DNA from 2 places in the Gordonia sp. PS3 genome. Region 1 is predicted to be linked to the other one. Evidence: riboswitches for the same ligand, from Rfam matches in the RefSeq annotation. Region 1 holds a riboswitch; the other holds the start of a gene.
The links. Region 1 has a riboswitch for cyclic di-AMP ahead of ACE11G_RS06880 (C40 family peptidase). Riboswitches for the same ligand answer to the same signal wherever they lie in the genome.

Region 1 (6,983 bases):
ACAGATCGCCGCGTTCGGTGTCGGCGTCAAAATGAAGGGCGCCTCGTCGTCGGAGTTGCGAGGGCTGTCGGAGGCGATGCTCGCGCTCGCGAACCGCATCGAGGTGTCGGGGTCGGCGGTCGACATCGTCGGGACCGGGGGCGACCGCTCCCACACCGTCAACATCTCTACGATGACATCGGTGGTCGTGGCCGCTCTGGGTGTTCCGGTGGTGAAGCACGGGAACCGTGCGGCCTCGTCGAAGAGCGGCGGAGCCGACGTGCTCGAGGCGCTCGGCGTGGCGATCACGCTGCCGCCAGCCGCGGTCCAGCAGTGCGTCGAGGAACTCGGTATCGGCTTCTGCTTCGCGCCGGTCTTTCATCCGGCCTTCCGCTTCACAGGACCGCCGCGCAGCCAGATCGGCATTCCGACGGTCTTCAACGTGCTCGGGCCGCTGACGAATCCGGCGTCGCCGGAAGCCGGACTCATCGGCTGCGCCTTCTCCGACCTCGCGCCGGTGCTGGCGCAGGCCTTCGCAGAGCGCGGCAACCGGGTGCTTCTGGTTCGAGGCGACGACGGTCTCGACGAGTTGACGACCACCACCACCTCCACCGTGTGGCAGATCATCGGCGGCCGTTCCCGCGAACTGACCCTCGATCCCCGAGATCTCGGAATCGATCTCGTCGAGCTGTCAGCCCTGCAGGGCGGAGACGCTTCGGTCAACGCGCAGATCGCCCGTGAGATGTTCGCCGGTGCCCGCGGTGCGGTGCGTGACGCGGTGGTCCTCAACGCCGCGGCCGCTGTGGTCGCCTTCGAACAGGACGAGATGTTCACTCAGGAGGAGTTCATCGCGGCGATGCGCGATGCTCTCGCGAGGGTCGAGGCGGTGATCGACTCGGGCGGGGCGGCGGACCTGCTGTCGCGCTGGGCGCAGGTCAGCAACCGCCTCGCCGCCGAGCACGGCTGATCTCACCCTCCCGCGCGGTAGCGGCTCGGGGTGAACCCGAGCACCGAGGCGAAGTCGCGTGTCATATGGGCGTGATCGGTGTAGCCGAGCTCGGCGGCGATCTCGGCGAGGGATTCGTCCGGCCGTGTCCGGACGCGGTGCGCCGCCTCCTGCAGTCGACGGCGGCGGATCAACGCCGCCGGTGACAGGCCGACGTACTTGGCGGTGAGGCGCTGCAGGGTCCGTTCGCTGATCCCGAAGCGTTCGGCCGATTGATCGACCCGGATCAGAGCGGGGTCGGACTCGAGCGCGGTCACCGCGCGGTTCGCGAGCAGCGCCTCGTCGGTGAGCGACGCGCGAGCCCGCAGCCACCGTCCCACCGTCTCGGCAGCGGCCGCGGGGTCGGGCGGGGAGCCCATTCCAGTGGTCATCTCGGTGCTCACCGCGGCGTGCAGGTCCGGTGCGGACACCACGGTGACGGTGTCGAGATGTTCGGCGGGACGGATGGGGAGTGCTCCTGCGGCCGCGGGCCGCAGGAGTGCTCCCACGGCCCATCCTGTTCCTGCCAGGTCCCGATGACTGATCCGGGTGGTCGCACCGGCCACCACGACGTGATCGTGCTGAACCACCAGATTCAGGGCGCCGAAGCCGATGACCTCCTGGCGGCTGACACGGCCGGTCGGCAGCTGCCAGCGGCAGATCCAGAACCACCGGACCAGGTCGGCCGTCGCGCCGATGGCGGGAAGTCGATGGAACTCGGGAAGCGACTCCGGGTGCAGGACGCCTCGGTCGGACGGGACATCGGGGCGCGTCACGCCTCGCCGATCGAGAACCCGCCCTCCACCTCGGCGCTGGCGTAACTGCGGAACGCGATGTGCGTGGCACTCGTGCGGACACCGGGAAGACGGTTGATGGCGCCGGTCACCACCGAGGCGATCTCCTCGTGATTGCGCACCCGGACCTTGGCGATCAGGTCCACGTCGCCGGCGCACGAGTACACCTCGGTGACGCCCGGGATCTCGGCGACGGCCTGGGCCGTCTCGGGGATCTGATGGATGTCGGCTCCGATGAGAACGATGGCGGTGATCATGGGCTCGACTCTAGTGGCTTGCCGCCAGGCCGTTAGCGACTCGTCGCCTCGCGCGCCGATCGCGCGATGCGTGCGAAGTCGCGCCAGCGCTCGGCTGCGCCGATCGGCAGTGAGAGCTGGTCGCTCACGTCGACCAACCGCGTACCGGACTCGTACAGCCATCGCTCGATCAGCGCCGTCTCCTCGGCAGGCGCACCGGCGAGCGGTCCGCTGTCGTCGGCAGGGGGCAACACGCTCGTGGACGCGGCTCTGAGTCGTTCGACGACCGCCATCGGGGCCACGCCGCGAGCCGCGTGCGCGGAGCCGGCCAGGCGCCCGTATCTGACGACGCTCAGCTCCCAGCCGCCGGCACCGTCGGGCCGTGCGCCCACGACCTCCGGCCGCTGCGCCACCGCCGCGAGCCGCTGCGTCCGGGCGAGGGTCTCGATGGTCGCCGACAGTCGGTCGCGCGCCCGGGCCGCCGACTCGAACCGGCGCTGCTGGGCCAGGTACTCGACGCGTTCGCGCAGAACCGCGAGAAGCGAGTCGGACCGTCCCGAGATCAGGTCGCGTACGGCCTCGACTCGGCAGAGGTAGTCCGGCAGCGTCTGCGGGCGGTCACTGGCGGCGCGGCACGTTCCCGGCAGCGTCGCGACGAGCGGATCCGGCAGTCGTCCCGCCTCCGTCGGCCCCTCACACCAGTGGTGGCTCGCCTTCTTCAGGTCGGCGCCGCACGTCCGCAGCCCCGCCGCCCCGGAGAGGACGTCCGCCACCTCCAGCGCGACCGCCCGGCTCGTCACCGGCCCGAGCGATTCGGTCCCCGGCGTGCGCGACACCTTGAGGCGCGGGAAGCGCTCGGCGGTCAGGGTGATCCACCAGCCCCGCTGCGGATTGCGGGAGCGGCGATTGTAGGACGGCTTGTGGACCCCGAGAAGTCGCAGTTCGGCGACCCCGGCCTCCAGCGCATGAGCGCACTCGACGTGATCGACGCGGGTCGCGAGTGAGACCATCTCGGCGATCCGGGTGCGGGTGTCGCTTCCGTTGAAGTACCCGGAGACGCGACGGTGGAGGTCGACGGCGGTACCTATATATAGGACCTCCTCCGACGGACCGCGGAAGAGGTAGACGCCCGGCCGATGGGGGAGCCCGGACGCCATCGTGCGTTTGGCGCGCATCGCCGGCGTCGCCCGGGGCAGATACGTGGTCAGATCGCCCACCGTTCGCACCCCCTGGTCGCCGACGCGCTCCAGAAGTCGATGGAAGACGTCGACCGTGGCACGGGCGTCGTCCAGCGCACGGTGGGTCGGCCGGACCGAGACGTCGAACAGATCGGCCAGCGCGGAGAGTTTGACGCTCGGCGCCTCCTGCCTGCTCAGAATCCGTCGGGCCATCACCACAGTGCACAGGGACGCGGAGAACGGCCACGGCAGGCCCGCTCGGGCAGCGCTCCTCCGCAGGAACCCCATGTCGAAGCGGGCGTTGTGCGCCACCAGGACGCACCCGCGGGCGAACTCGACGAAGGACGGCAGCACCGCCTCGACGGCTGGCGCGTCGTAGAGCATGGCGGTGGTGATTCCGGTGAGGGCGACGATCTGCGGCGGGATCGCGCGCCCGGGGTCGACCAGCGTCGCGAACTCGCCGAGCACTTCGCCTCCACGGATCTTGACCGCACCGATCTCCGTGATGCGGTCGTTCTCCGGACTCCCGCCCGTGGTCTCGAGGTCGACCACCACGAAGGTGGTCTCCCGCAACGGAGCGGAGGTGAACTCGTCGGCCTCGGGAAGGTCGGCGAACGACAGCTGTTCGACGGTCATGGCCGAACCGTACGGCGGGGCTCTGACAGCCCCGGCCCGACGCGCTTCGGCGGACGGAGATGTCGTAGGGGCGTCGTAGTCTCCACCCGAGGTCGACGGCGACGAGACGTCTTCGGGTCGCGGACAACGTGATTGCCCGGTTTCGCCGTCTCCACCGAGATGATGAGAGGCAGATCACATGAAAATTGACTGTGCGCGGTGTCCGATGCGAGCGCGAGCCTGCGGCGACTGCATGATGCAGGTCTTCTTCGGTCCGCCCACCAGCGGTTATGGGGTCATGGAGAACACTGACCCCGCCGGTGCCGAACTCGCCGACGCGATCGATGTGTTCGCTGACACAGAATTGATCTCCCCTGAGGTCGCGGGTGCGGCCAAACGGGGTGTCGTCGCAGGTGATGACACTTTCCGGGAGTCGTGGCCGGGTGGCCTCCGCGCCGTGTGAGCCGGTAGCGGACGGCGCGCCTACGGCGGGCCGGTGGACATCGCTGTCAGGGTTTCGTAATCTTTCCGAGACCTTCCAGTCAGGGATGTCCCGGAGCAGTCCGGGTGCCCGGTGGGTCATCGCCTAATCGCCCTCACCAACGGGGGCGAACCGGGGAACCACTTCCTCCGTGCGACCGATGCGAATCGTGCGTGCGGATTGGGGTGAATCGCACAAGGATTGAAGCTTCGGGCTTCTTTCTGCCTGCGTAGGGTCCATCTCTTCCGGCCCGAACCCGACAGCTAACCCGGTCGGCGATAAGGGAGAACAACAAGGAGTACGTGTTTTCGTGGGCAAACATAGTTTGGAGCAGACCAGTGCCGGCCGTAAGGCCGCCAAGTCCGCAGTGCTCGCCGGCTCGATCGCCATCGGCGGATCGCTGGCGTTCGCCGCAGCTCCCGCACATGCCACTCCGGTGACCGTTCCGAACGTCGGCACCTTCGACGTTCCGGGACTGCCGCAGAACCTGGTGCCGAAGGCCCCGCAGGCCCCGAGCCTGGACATCGGCACCCCGCAGCAGGTGCGCGCCAAGAAGGCGCTGCGCTACGCGGAGTCCAAGATCGGCGCGCCGTACGTCTACGGTGCGGCCGGCCCCAACGCCTTCGACTGCTCGGGTCTGACCTCGTGGGCCTACAAGCAGGCCGGGAAGATCATCCCGCGCGACAGCTACGGTCAGCTCGGCGGCGGCACCCCCGTCGCATCGCTGGCACAGGCCCAGCCCGGCGACATCCTGATCTTCAACGGCGGCGGCCACGCAGGCATCTACGCCGGCAATGGAATCTTCGTCCACTCGTCCACCGAGGGCGTTCCGGTGAAGCGCGACAAGGTGAACGCGTGGAACCTGACGGGTATTCGCCGCTACTGAGCAGCGACTGCCGTTTGAACTTCGGTGAAGGGCGGGACGGCGTGATGTGCGCCGGCCCGCCCTCACGGGTATGAAGGATCGAGTGCGAGTGGTGTTGAAGAGTCGAACGTCCCGGACGCTCAGACGGGCGGCCGCCTTCGGGCTGGCAGCCGTGTCCGCGTCGACGATCATGGTCGGGGCCCCCGTGTCAGCCGACCCGGCGCGCACCCCCGACCAACTGCTCTCGAAGTACCGCTCGCTCTCGGTGAACGCCGAGAAGACCTCCGAGGCGATGAACGCCGCGCAGGTCGAGTACGACAAGCAGCGCCGCATCGTCGCCGTCGAACGACGCAAGGCCGACAAGGCGGCCCATCAGCTCACCGCGATGCAGGGCCAGATGGACGCGGCCCAGAAGAAGGTGGACGCCCTCGCGCGCGTCAGCTACCGCGGAGCTCGCATCAACCGCCTCTACGCGATGCTGGTGAGCGATTCGCCCCAGAATCTCCTCGACAACATGTCGGGTCTGGAAGTGATGTCCCGCCAGTCGGCTGCCGACCTGCGGTCGGTGGTGAAGACCGCACGCGAGGCCAAGGCCGCCAAATCGGAGGCCGAGAAGACCGCCGCAGCCGCGACCCAGGCCATTGCCGCCTCGGAGAAGCAGCGCGGTGAACTGCAGGCCAAGCAGGCGAATCTGCAGATCGAAGCCGTTCAGATCCGCGCCATCTACCAGTCGATGACCGGCAAGCAGCTCGCCGCGCTGCGCGGGCCGAAGTACAACTTCGACCCCCGGGCCGTGCCGAAGGGGACCTCTCCGGAACTCGTGGCCGTCCAGGCCGCGATCTCGCGTATCGGTGATCCGTACGTCTGGGGCGCCACCGGGCCGAACCAGTTCGATTGCTCCGGCCTGATGCTGTGGGCCTATAAGCAGGCCGGACGTTCGATTCCGCGGACCAGTGAGGCTCAGCTCGCAGGCGGCACCCCGGTCGATCGCAACGACCTCGAGCCGGGAGATCTGATCATCTACTACCCGGATGCCACGCACGTCGGGATGTATGTGGGCGACGGTTACGTGGTGCACGCATCGACCTTCGGTGTGCCGGTCGCGGTGGTGCCGATCGACAAGGCCGGCCCGTACAACTCCGCGCGACGGTACTGAGTGCGCCCCCAGCGTGCCGCGATCGCGGCCACTGTCTTGGCGGCCGTGACTGCCGCGTCGCTCACCGCCTGTGGCTCCGTTGCCGATCACCCATCGGCCTCTTCGTCTCCGACGGTCGCGACGACGCCGCTGAACCCGTTCGAACAGCAGCGCTACGACGGCGTCACCGCCCTGCTCGACCAACTGTCGTCGACGCTGCGCAACGGCGACCGCAGAGGCCTGTCCGAACTCATCGATCCGGCCGCCACCGTCGAGTTCCGGCATCGGCTCGACGCCGTGGCTGCCGATTTCGCATCGGCGCCGGTGGGAAAGCCGCTCAAACTCAAGGAATTCCGCTATCGAGTGGCGCCCCAGACCGGTCCGGAGCACCTTCTCGAACCGGATTTCGAGGCGAAGCTCGAAGCGGCCGGCGCCTCCGACAGTTGGGTGACGCCCGTCGATCTCGACTACGCGCTGGGCGGCGCGTCGTCGCCTGGACTCGACGAACCGACGGTGACCCTCCACCAGAGCCTGACCTTCGCGCGATACGGCGACGACTGGAAAGTCGTCGGCGACGGTGGCCTGGCGCCCGACCCGTCGCAGGCCTCACGCGAGAATCCGAAGGCACCCGAGGTGGGGCCGTGGGCGTTTCCGGGGCTGTCGGCGAACGACGTGCGCACCTCCGGGGGGACCTCGACGGTTCTGTGCTACCGGG
Region 2 (6,983 bases), 1.6 Mb from region 1:
TCGAGTTCGCGTGTGACGCCGCGGACGACGTCCGAGATCCGCTGGGCGGTCTTCCGGTCGGGATAGCGGCCGTTGCGCAGATCCGGCTGCACCTTGCCTTCGAGCAAGGTGATGAGATCGGCGATGAGCCCGTGCAGTTCGTCGGGCGAGAGACGCTTCGCGTCCCGCTCGCGGCGTGCCGCCTCGCGCGTGTTGCGCGCGACACTGGGCGCCGGTTCGAGGACCGTGACGCGCAGCGCCTGCGGGCCGCGGCGTCCCGCCGCCATGTCGAACTCCACCTTCTGTCCGACCTTCAGCTCCGAGACGTCCGAGGGCAGCGCGTTGGCCCGGACGTACACATCCTCGCCGTCGGTCTGCGACAGGAACCCGAAGCCCTTCGCGGAGTCGTACCACTTCACCCGGCCGGTCGGCACAGTGCTCACCTTCACAACTGATCTGGTCTGCCACAGACAAAAGCGCCTTGGCCCGATGGCAGTCCGAGCGGAGGCGCGCTGCAACAGATTCTAGCGTTCGGGCTACCGTTGACGCCATGCAGACCCAGAAGTCCTCACGCCTGCTCGGGGTCGCCGTCGTCATGTTCGGCATCGGGATGATCGCGAGCATCGCCCTGCTGTTCCCGGCGGTCCGGGACACCGGGACGGCCGTCGTCACGACCGTCTACGTTCTGGCCATGGGCGCACCGCTGGGATTGCTGCTCGGGATCGTGTTCGCCCTGCTGTCCGGCCGGCGCAGCCGGTGAACCGCATCGACCCGGACCGGCCGCTGCGGCCCGTCAGCGACGAGACCGAACTCAAACGAGCTTTCAGTTGCTTCCCGTCCGGCGTGGTGGCCGTGTGTCGCACAGGCGACGATCCCGGGGGCGACCCGATCGGGATGTCCGCCAGCGCCTTCACCACCGTCTCGCTCGATCCGCCGCTGGTGTCGGTGTGCGTCCGCAACGGCTCCACCACCTGGCCCGCACTGAGGGGCGGCACCGTCGGCGTGAGTGTCTTCGCCGCGCACCAGGGCGACGTCTGCCGCAGGCTCGCGGGGCCGCCGGAGGACCGGTTCACCGGGGTACGCCCCATCGCCGACGACTCGGGCGCGGTCTTCATTCCCGGCGCCGCCGCCCACCTGGCATGCACGGTGTTCTCAGAGATCCCCGCGGGCGACCACCTCGTGGTGCTTCTGACCATCGACGCCCTGCGCTGCGACCCGAACGTCGAACCACTTGTCTTCCACGCCAGCAGCTTCCGCGCGCTCGAAGCTCGACGCGCGCAATCCTGACATACCGGCGTGTCGGAACTCTCAATCAGGATGTGACCTTTGTCACATAACAACCCGATAACAAACGGGATACGAGACGGGTATCAGTGCCGTGAGCAGCACGGACGTGCCACGACGCCCGATCGGCCGCTTCACGCCACCTCAGAGCACCTCTTCGCATCAGATGTTCTCGCGGGCTCGACGACGTAGTGTTCATGACGGCCGCCACCCAGGCGACCACCCGAACGCCCGTTCCGCCGGTCGCGCCCAACCTCGCTCCGCCGGCAGGACACCCGCTGATGCAGTTTCAGGAGCGAGGACGGGGGACCCACAATCCTCCGGGAACCGGTCGATCACCTCGGTGGTCGGCCTTGGGGTTAAGCCCGGCAGACGTCGCACCCAGTGACGCGAGCCGGACCGGGCACCTCTCAGCCCGAACCCGACAGCTCACCTCGTAGGCGCGTGGAGAGAGGAAACGAAGACATATGTCCGGACGTCACTCGAAGCAGACGACCAATACCAAGACTTTCGCGAAGATCGCCCTCACGTCGGCCGTCATCGGCGGCGGCGCGGCCCTGATGGGCGGCGGTCACGCCTCGGCAGCGACCGATTCCGAGTGGGATCAGGTCGCACAGTGCGAGTCCGGCGGCAACTGGGCCATCAACACCGGCAACGGCTACCAGGGCGGCCTGCAGTTCAGCCCGAGCACCTGGGCGGCCCACGGCGGCACCCAGTACGCACCGAGCGCCGACCAGGCCACCCGCGAGCAGCAGATCGCCGTCGGCGAGCGCGTTCTCGCCACCCAGGGCAAGGGCGCATGGCCCACCTGCGGCGGTCCCCTCTCGGGCCCCACCCAGCGCAGCGCCCCGGCCACCCCCAAGCCGGCCAACCCGCTCGCACCGAAGCAGCAGGACGCCCCGAAGACCGGCCTGGCCAAGTCTGCCGACGCGAAGAACACCGAAGAGGCCAAGCAGCAGATCGACAAGGTCGTCAACGACTCCAAGGTGAGCCCCGAGGTGCGCAGCGCCTGGAAGGCCGCCAAGGACTCCGGCTACCAGCTCACCCCGGACCAGCTGAAGCTCTACAACCAGAACAAGGGCCTGATCAACCTCCCCTGATCACCCGAGAAGTTCATCCGAGAAGACCTCCGCTTCGGCGGGGGTCTTCTCGCATTTTGCGACCGCTCCCGCACCGACGTGACACATGACGCACGAAAACCGGCCGGACCACACGGTCCGGCCGGTCTCGGCAGAGCTCAGGTCAGGTCAGCGGTTGACGACGGTCTTCGACTGGATGTACGGCAGGCTGTCGACGGGCTGCGGCAGCTCGTAGTAATCGCCGAACGGCGAGAGCGCACCCGCCAGGTGAGAGGTGAACTCCGTCACCGCGTGCTGCTCACCGATATCCGTCGGCCAACCGTTGTCCACGTATCCACTCTTCTTAGCCACGGCCTCATTGTGCCATGCCCGCTGAACCGGCGGTACAGTTGTCCGAATGAGTCCCGACCTGCCGCTGCGCGGGTTGGCCGACGATCTCGCCGAGCGGTCCGACGATGCGCTCGTCGAGTTGCTGATCGCCCGGCCCGACCTCGCTTCTCCCCCGCCCCGCGGCACCGGTGTCCTCGCCCAGCGCGCGCTGTCGGCGGCGTCGATCTCCCTGGCGGGCGAAGGGCTCGACCTTCTGGCGGTCGCGGTGATCGAGGCCTTTCTCGACGCGTCCAGTGCGATCGGCGAACGCAAGGAACTCCTCGGGCCGGTGAGCCGGGACGCGATCGTCGCCCGTCTCGGTCGGCGGGCGCGGCGCGGCGACGTCGACGCGCGTCTCGACCAGATGGTCACCCGTGCACTGCTGTGGGGCACCGGCCCCCGCCGGCGCGGCAGGCACACCGACTGGATCGCCGGGGCGCATCTGCCCGCCGCCCTGCCGTGGCGGGCTCACAATCTGCTCGGCCCCATCGCGGAGTCGACTCCCGCGCAGATCCGCGAGCGCATCGAATCGGCCGCCGAGCGGCCCAGGGAACTGCTCACCACACTCGCCCAGGGGTCGTCTCTCGGGCGCAGTCGCGACGCCGCACCGGATGCCGATCCGAGCGCGCCGGTGCCCACCCTCATCTCACTCGGTCTGCTCGCACGGATCGATGAGCAGACCGTGGAGCTTCCGCCCCAGGTGGGACAACTGCTTCGCGGTCAGCCGCCGCTCGAGACCGCGGTCCTGCGGGAACCGCCACTCACCGGTGCGGACGGCCCCGGGCGGTTCGACGCGAAGGCCGTCGACGCCGCGGGGGCGGGCGAGGCGCTCGAACTGCTCCGTCACTCCGGCGATCTGATCGAGGCGCTCGGCACCGCACCGGCGGCCCTGCTGCGGTCCGGCGGCCTGGGCATCCGCGAACTCCGGCGCCTCGCCAAGACCACCGCCCTGACCGTGAGCCGCGTCGGCCTGCTCGTCGAGCTGCTGGCCAGGCAGCGGCTCCTCGACGCGGGTGCGCCCGACTCCGACGCGGGCGACCACCTCGCCGACGACGTCTTCGCGCCCACCGGCGCCGTCGACGCCTGGGCGCATCTGAGTTCCGGGCGACGATGGCTCGGCATGGCGCGGGCGTGGCTCGATCTGCCGCGGCAGCCCTGGCAGATCGGCGACACCGACCGCGAGGGGAACACCCTCGCTGCGCTGTCGTCCGAACTGTTCGACGCCACCGCCGCGGCCTCGCGCCGCGCGGTGCTGGCTCCGCTCGCCGACGCCGAGCCCGCCCACCCGGTGTCCCCCGAAGCGCTGACCGCGGTACTCGGATGGCGTCATCCGCGCCGTCTCCGCCGACTCAACGTGCATGTGGTGTCCGAGACCCTGCGCGAGGCGACCGAACTCGGACTCGTGGCGCACGGCTCGCTCACGACCGCCGGGCGGCTGCTCCTCGACGTTCCCGCCGACGCCGAGTCGGCGGCCGACGTGCTCGCGGCGATGGACGCGTCCCTGCCCGACCTCATCGACTACTTCCTGGTCCAGGCCGACCTGACAGTCGTGGTGCCCGGGCCGCTCGACCCGGACGTGGCCGACCGGCTCCGGTTGATCGCCGACCTCGAATCGGGCGGTGCCGCCTCGATGTATCGGATCACCGAAGACAGTGTGCGGCGCACGCTCGACACCGGCCGCACCAGCGCCGAGATCGCCACGTTCCTCCACGAGCACTCACGGACGCCCGTGCCGCAGTCGCTGACATATCTGATCGACGACGTCGCCCGCAGACACGGCCGGCTGCGCGTGGGCGTGGCGGCGTCGTTCATCCGCTGCGACGACACCGCGACGCTCACCGAGGTGCTGCGCAGCGAGGCCGCGACCGAGCTGGCCCTGCGCGCCCTGGCCCCGACGGTCGCGGTGTCGGCGGCACCGCTGCGCGATGTGATCGACCGGCTGCGCGCATCGGGGTTCAGCCCCGCGGGCGAGGACTCCTCCGGAGCGCTGATCGACCTGCGCAGCCGAGGCGTCCGCGTCCCGGCCCGCGGTGCGGCGTCGTCCCCACCGCATCGACGCGCCGCTCTCGGTCCCGGTCAGGCGCACGCCGTCGTCTCCCGGATGCGGACCGCCGACCGCGCCGCCGGACCGGTCGCCGCGGCCTCGGCGTCGGGTGCCGCCGGCGAGACCGTGTCCACGCTGATCCAACTGGCCCTGCGCACCGGGAGGCGCCTGCGCATCGGTTATGTGGACGCGCAGGGCGCGGCGAGTCGGCATGTGGTGCACGCCCGTTCGCTGGCCGCCGGACAACTGGTGGCCGACGAGGAGGGCGGCGAGCCCGACCTCCGGTTCGCGCTGCACCGGATCACCAGGGTCGAGGTGCTCTGACTCCCGACGGCAGGTGGCCGCACCGCGCCCGAACCTGGACAATGGACCGGTGACCGACGGACCTCTCATCGTGCAATCGGACAAGACCCTCCTGCTGGAGGTCGACCATCCGGGGGCGGCCGCCGCGCGGGCCGCGATCGCACCCTTCGCCGAACTCGAGCGCGCTCCCGAGCACGTCCACACCTACCGGGTCACTCCGCTGGCACTGTGGAACGCGCGGGCCGCCGGCCACGACGCCGAGCAGGTGGTCGACGCCCTCGTCACGCACTCGCGTTTCCCGGTTCCGCAGCCGCTGCTGGTCGACATCGTCGACACGATGGGCCGCTTCGGGCGGCTCCAGCTGATGAAGAACCCCGCGCACGGGCTCACCCTCGTGAGTCTGGATCGCGCCGTGCTGGAGGAGATCCTGCGGAACAAGAAGGTCGCGCCCATGCTCGGCGCGCGGATCGATGACGACACCGTCGTGGTCCACCCGTCCGAGCGCGGGCGCCTCAAGCAGATCCTGCTGAAGGTCGGCTGGCCCGCGGAAGACCTCGCCGGTTACGTCGACGGCGAGGCGCACCCGATCGAATTGGAGCAGACCGACTGGCATCTGCGCGACTATCAGGAGTTGGCGGCCGACTCGTTCTGGGCGGGCGGTTCGGGCGTCGTAGTCCTGCCGTGCGGTGCGGGAAAGACTATGGTCGGCGCCGCGGCGATGGCCAAGGCCGGCGCCACCACGCTGATCCTCGTGACGAACACGGTCGCCGGCCGCCAGTGGAAGCGCGAGTTGGTGGCCCGGACCTCCCTGACCGAGGACGAGATCGGCGAGTACTCGGGCGAGCGCAAGGAGATCCGCCCCGTCACCATCGCCACCTACCAGGTGATGACCCGCAAGTCGAAAGGCGAATACAAGAACCTCGACCTGTTCGACTCGCGCGACTGGGGTCTGATCATCTACGACGAGGTGCATCTGCTTCCGGCCCCGGTCTTCCGCATGACCGCCGACCTCCAGTCGCGACGGCGCCTCGGCCTCACCGCCACGCTGGTCCGCGAGGACGGACGCGAGGGCGACGTCTTCAGCCTCATCGGCCCCAAACGCTACGACGCCCCGTGGAAGGACATCGAGGCGCAGGGCTGGATCGCTCCGGCCGAGTGCATCGAGGTCCGGGTGACGATGACCGATTCGGAGCGGCTGCAGTACGCCGTCGCCGAACCGGAGGAGAAGTACAAGCTCTGCTCCACCGCCCACTCCAAGATCCGCGTGGTCCGGTCGATCCTCGAACGCCACCGGGACTCCCAGACCCTCGTCATCGGCGCCTACATCGACCAACTCGAGGAGTTGGGCCGGGAACTCGACGCCCCGGTGATCCAGGGCTCCACCCGGAACGCCGAACGCGAGAAGCTCTTCGACGCCTTCCGCCGGGGAGAGTTGCAGACCCTGGTGGTCTCGAAAGTCGCGAACTTCTCCATCGATCTCCCCGAGGCCTCGGTGGCGGTTCAGGTCTCGGGTACGTTCGGTTCTCGCCAGGAGGAGGCCCAGCGCCTCGGCCGTCTGCTGCGGCCCAAGGCCGACGGCGGTCAAGCGCACTTCTACTCGGTCGTCTCGCGCGACAGCCTCGACGCCGACTACGCCGCGCACCGCCAGCGATTCCTCGCCGAGCAGGGCTACGCGTACCGGATCGTCGACGCCGACGACATCGTCGGACCGCCGCTGCCGTGAGACGCACGTAACACTCGTCGTCTGTTCGTGCGACATACCGGTTGTCGGGGGTTCGAACACCATCGTCGATTCCAAGGGGGAACCGTGAACCGTCTCGTCACCGGAACTGTCGTCGCTCTCGCAGCGGGAGCCGTCGTCGCGGGAACCGCGGCCGGGGCCGGCGCGGCCGGCGCCGACATCGAGACCAGCGAGTACGTCGCGC

Region 2: another riboswitch for cyclic di-AMP. It lies ahead of ACE11G_RS14340 (transglycosylase family protein); the one in region 1 lies ahead of ACE11G_RS06880 (C40 family peptidase).

The regions. Positions count from the first base shown of each region.
Region 1 covers NZ_CP169524.1:1,483,913-1,490,895, forward strand. Annotated here, with positions in the region: gene trpD (anthranilate phosphoribosyltransferase) at 1-946, shown strand, start outside; gene ACE11G_RS06865 (helix-turn-helix domain-containing protein) at 949-1,740, opposite strand; gene ACE11G_RS06870 (Lrp/AsnC family transcriptional regulator) at 1,737-2,015, opposite strand; gene ACE11G_RS06875 (DEDD exonuclease domain-containing protein) at 2,048-3,808, opposite strand; cyclic di-AMP (ydaO/yuaA leader) riboswitch at 4,361-4,560, shown strand; gene ACE11G_RS06880 (C40 family peptidase) at 4,579-5,154, shown strand; gene ACE11G_RS06885 (C40 family peptidase) at 5,243-6,289, shown strand; gene ACE11G_RS06890 (peptidase MA family metallohydrolase) at 6,335-6,983, shown strand, end outside.
Region 2 covers NZ_CP169524.1:3,110,182-3,117,164, forward strand. Annotated here, with positions in the region: gene ACE11G_RS14325 (cold-shock protein) at 1-413, opposite strand, end outside; gene ACE11G_RS14330 (hypothetical protein) at 530-739, shown strand; gene ACE11G_RS14335 (flavin reductase family protein) at 736-1,266, shown strand; cyclic di-AMP (ydaO/yuaA leader) riboswitch at 1,530-1,722, shown strand; gene ACE11G_RS14340 (transglycosylase family protein) at 1,731-2,363, shown strand; gene ACE11G_RS14345 (hypothetical protein) at 2,511-2,693, opposite strand; gene ACE11G_RS14350 (helicase-associated domain-containing protein) at 2,740-5,079, shown strand; gene ACE11G_RS14355 (DNA repair helicase XPB) at 5,129-6,781, shown strand; gene ACE11G_RS14360 (hypothetical protein) at 6,866-6,983, shown strand, end outside.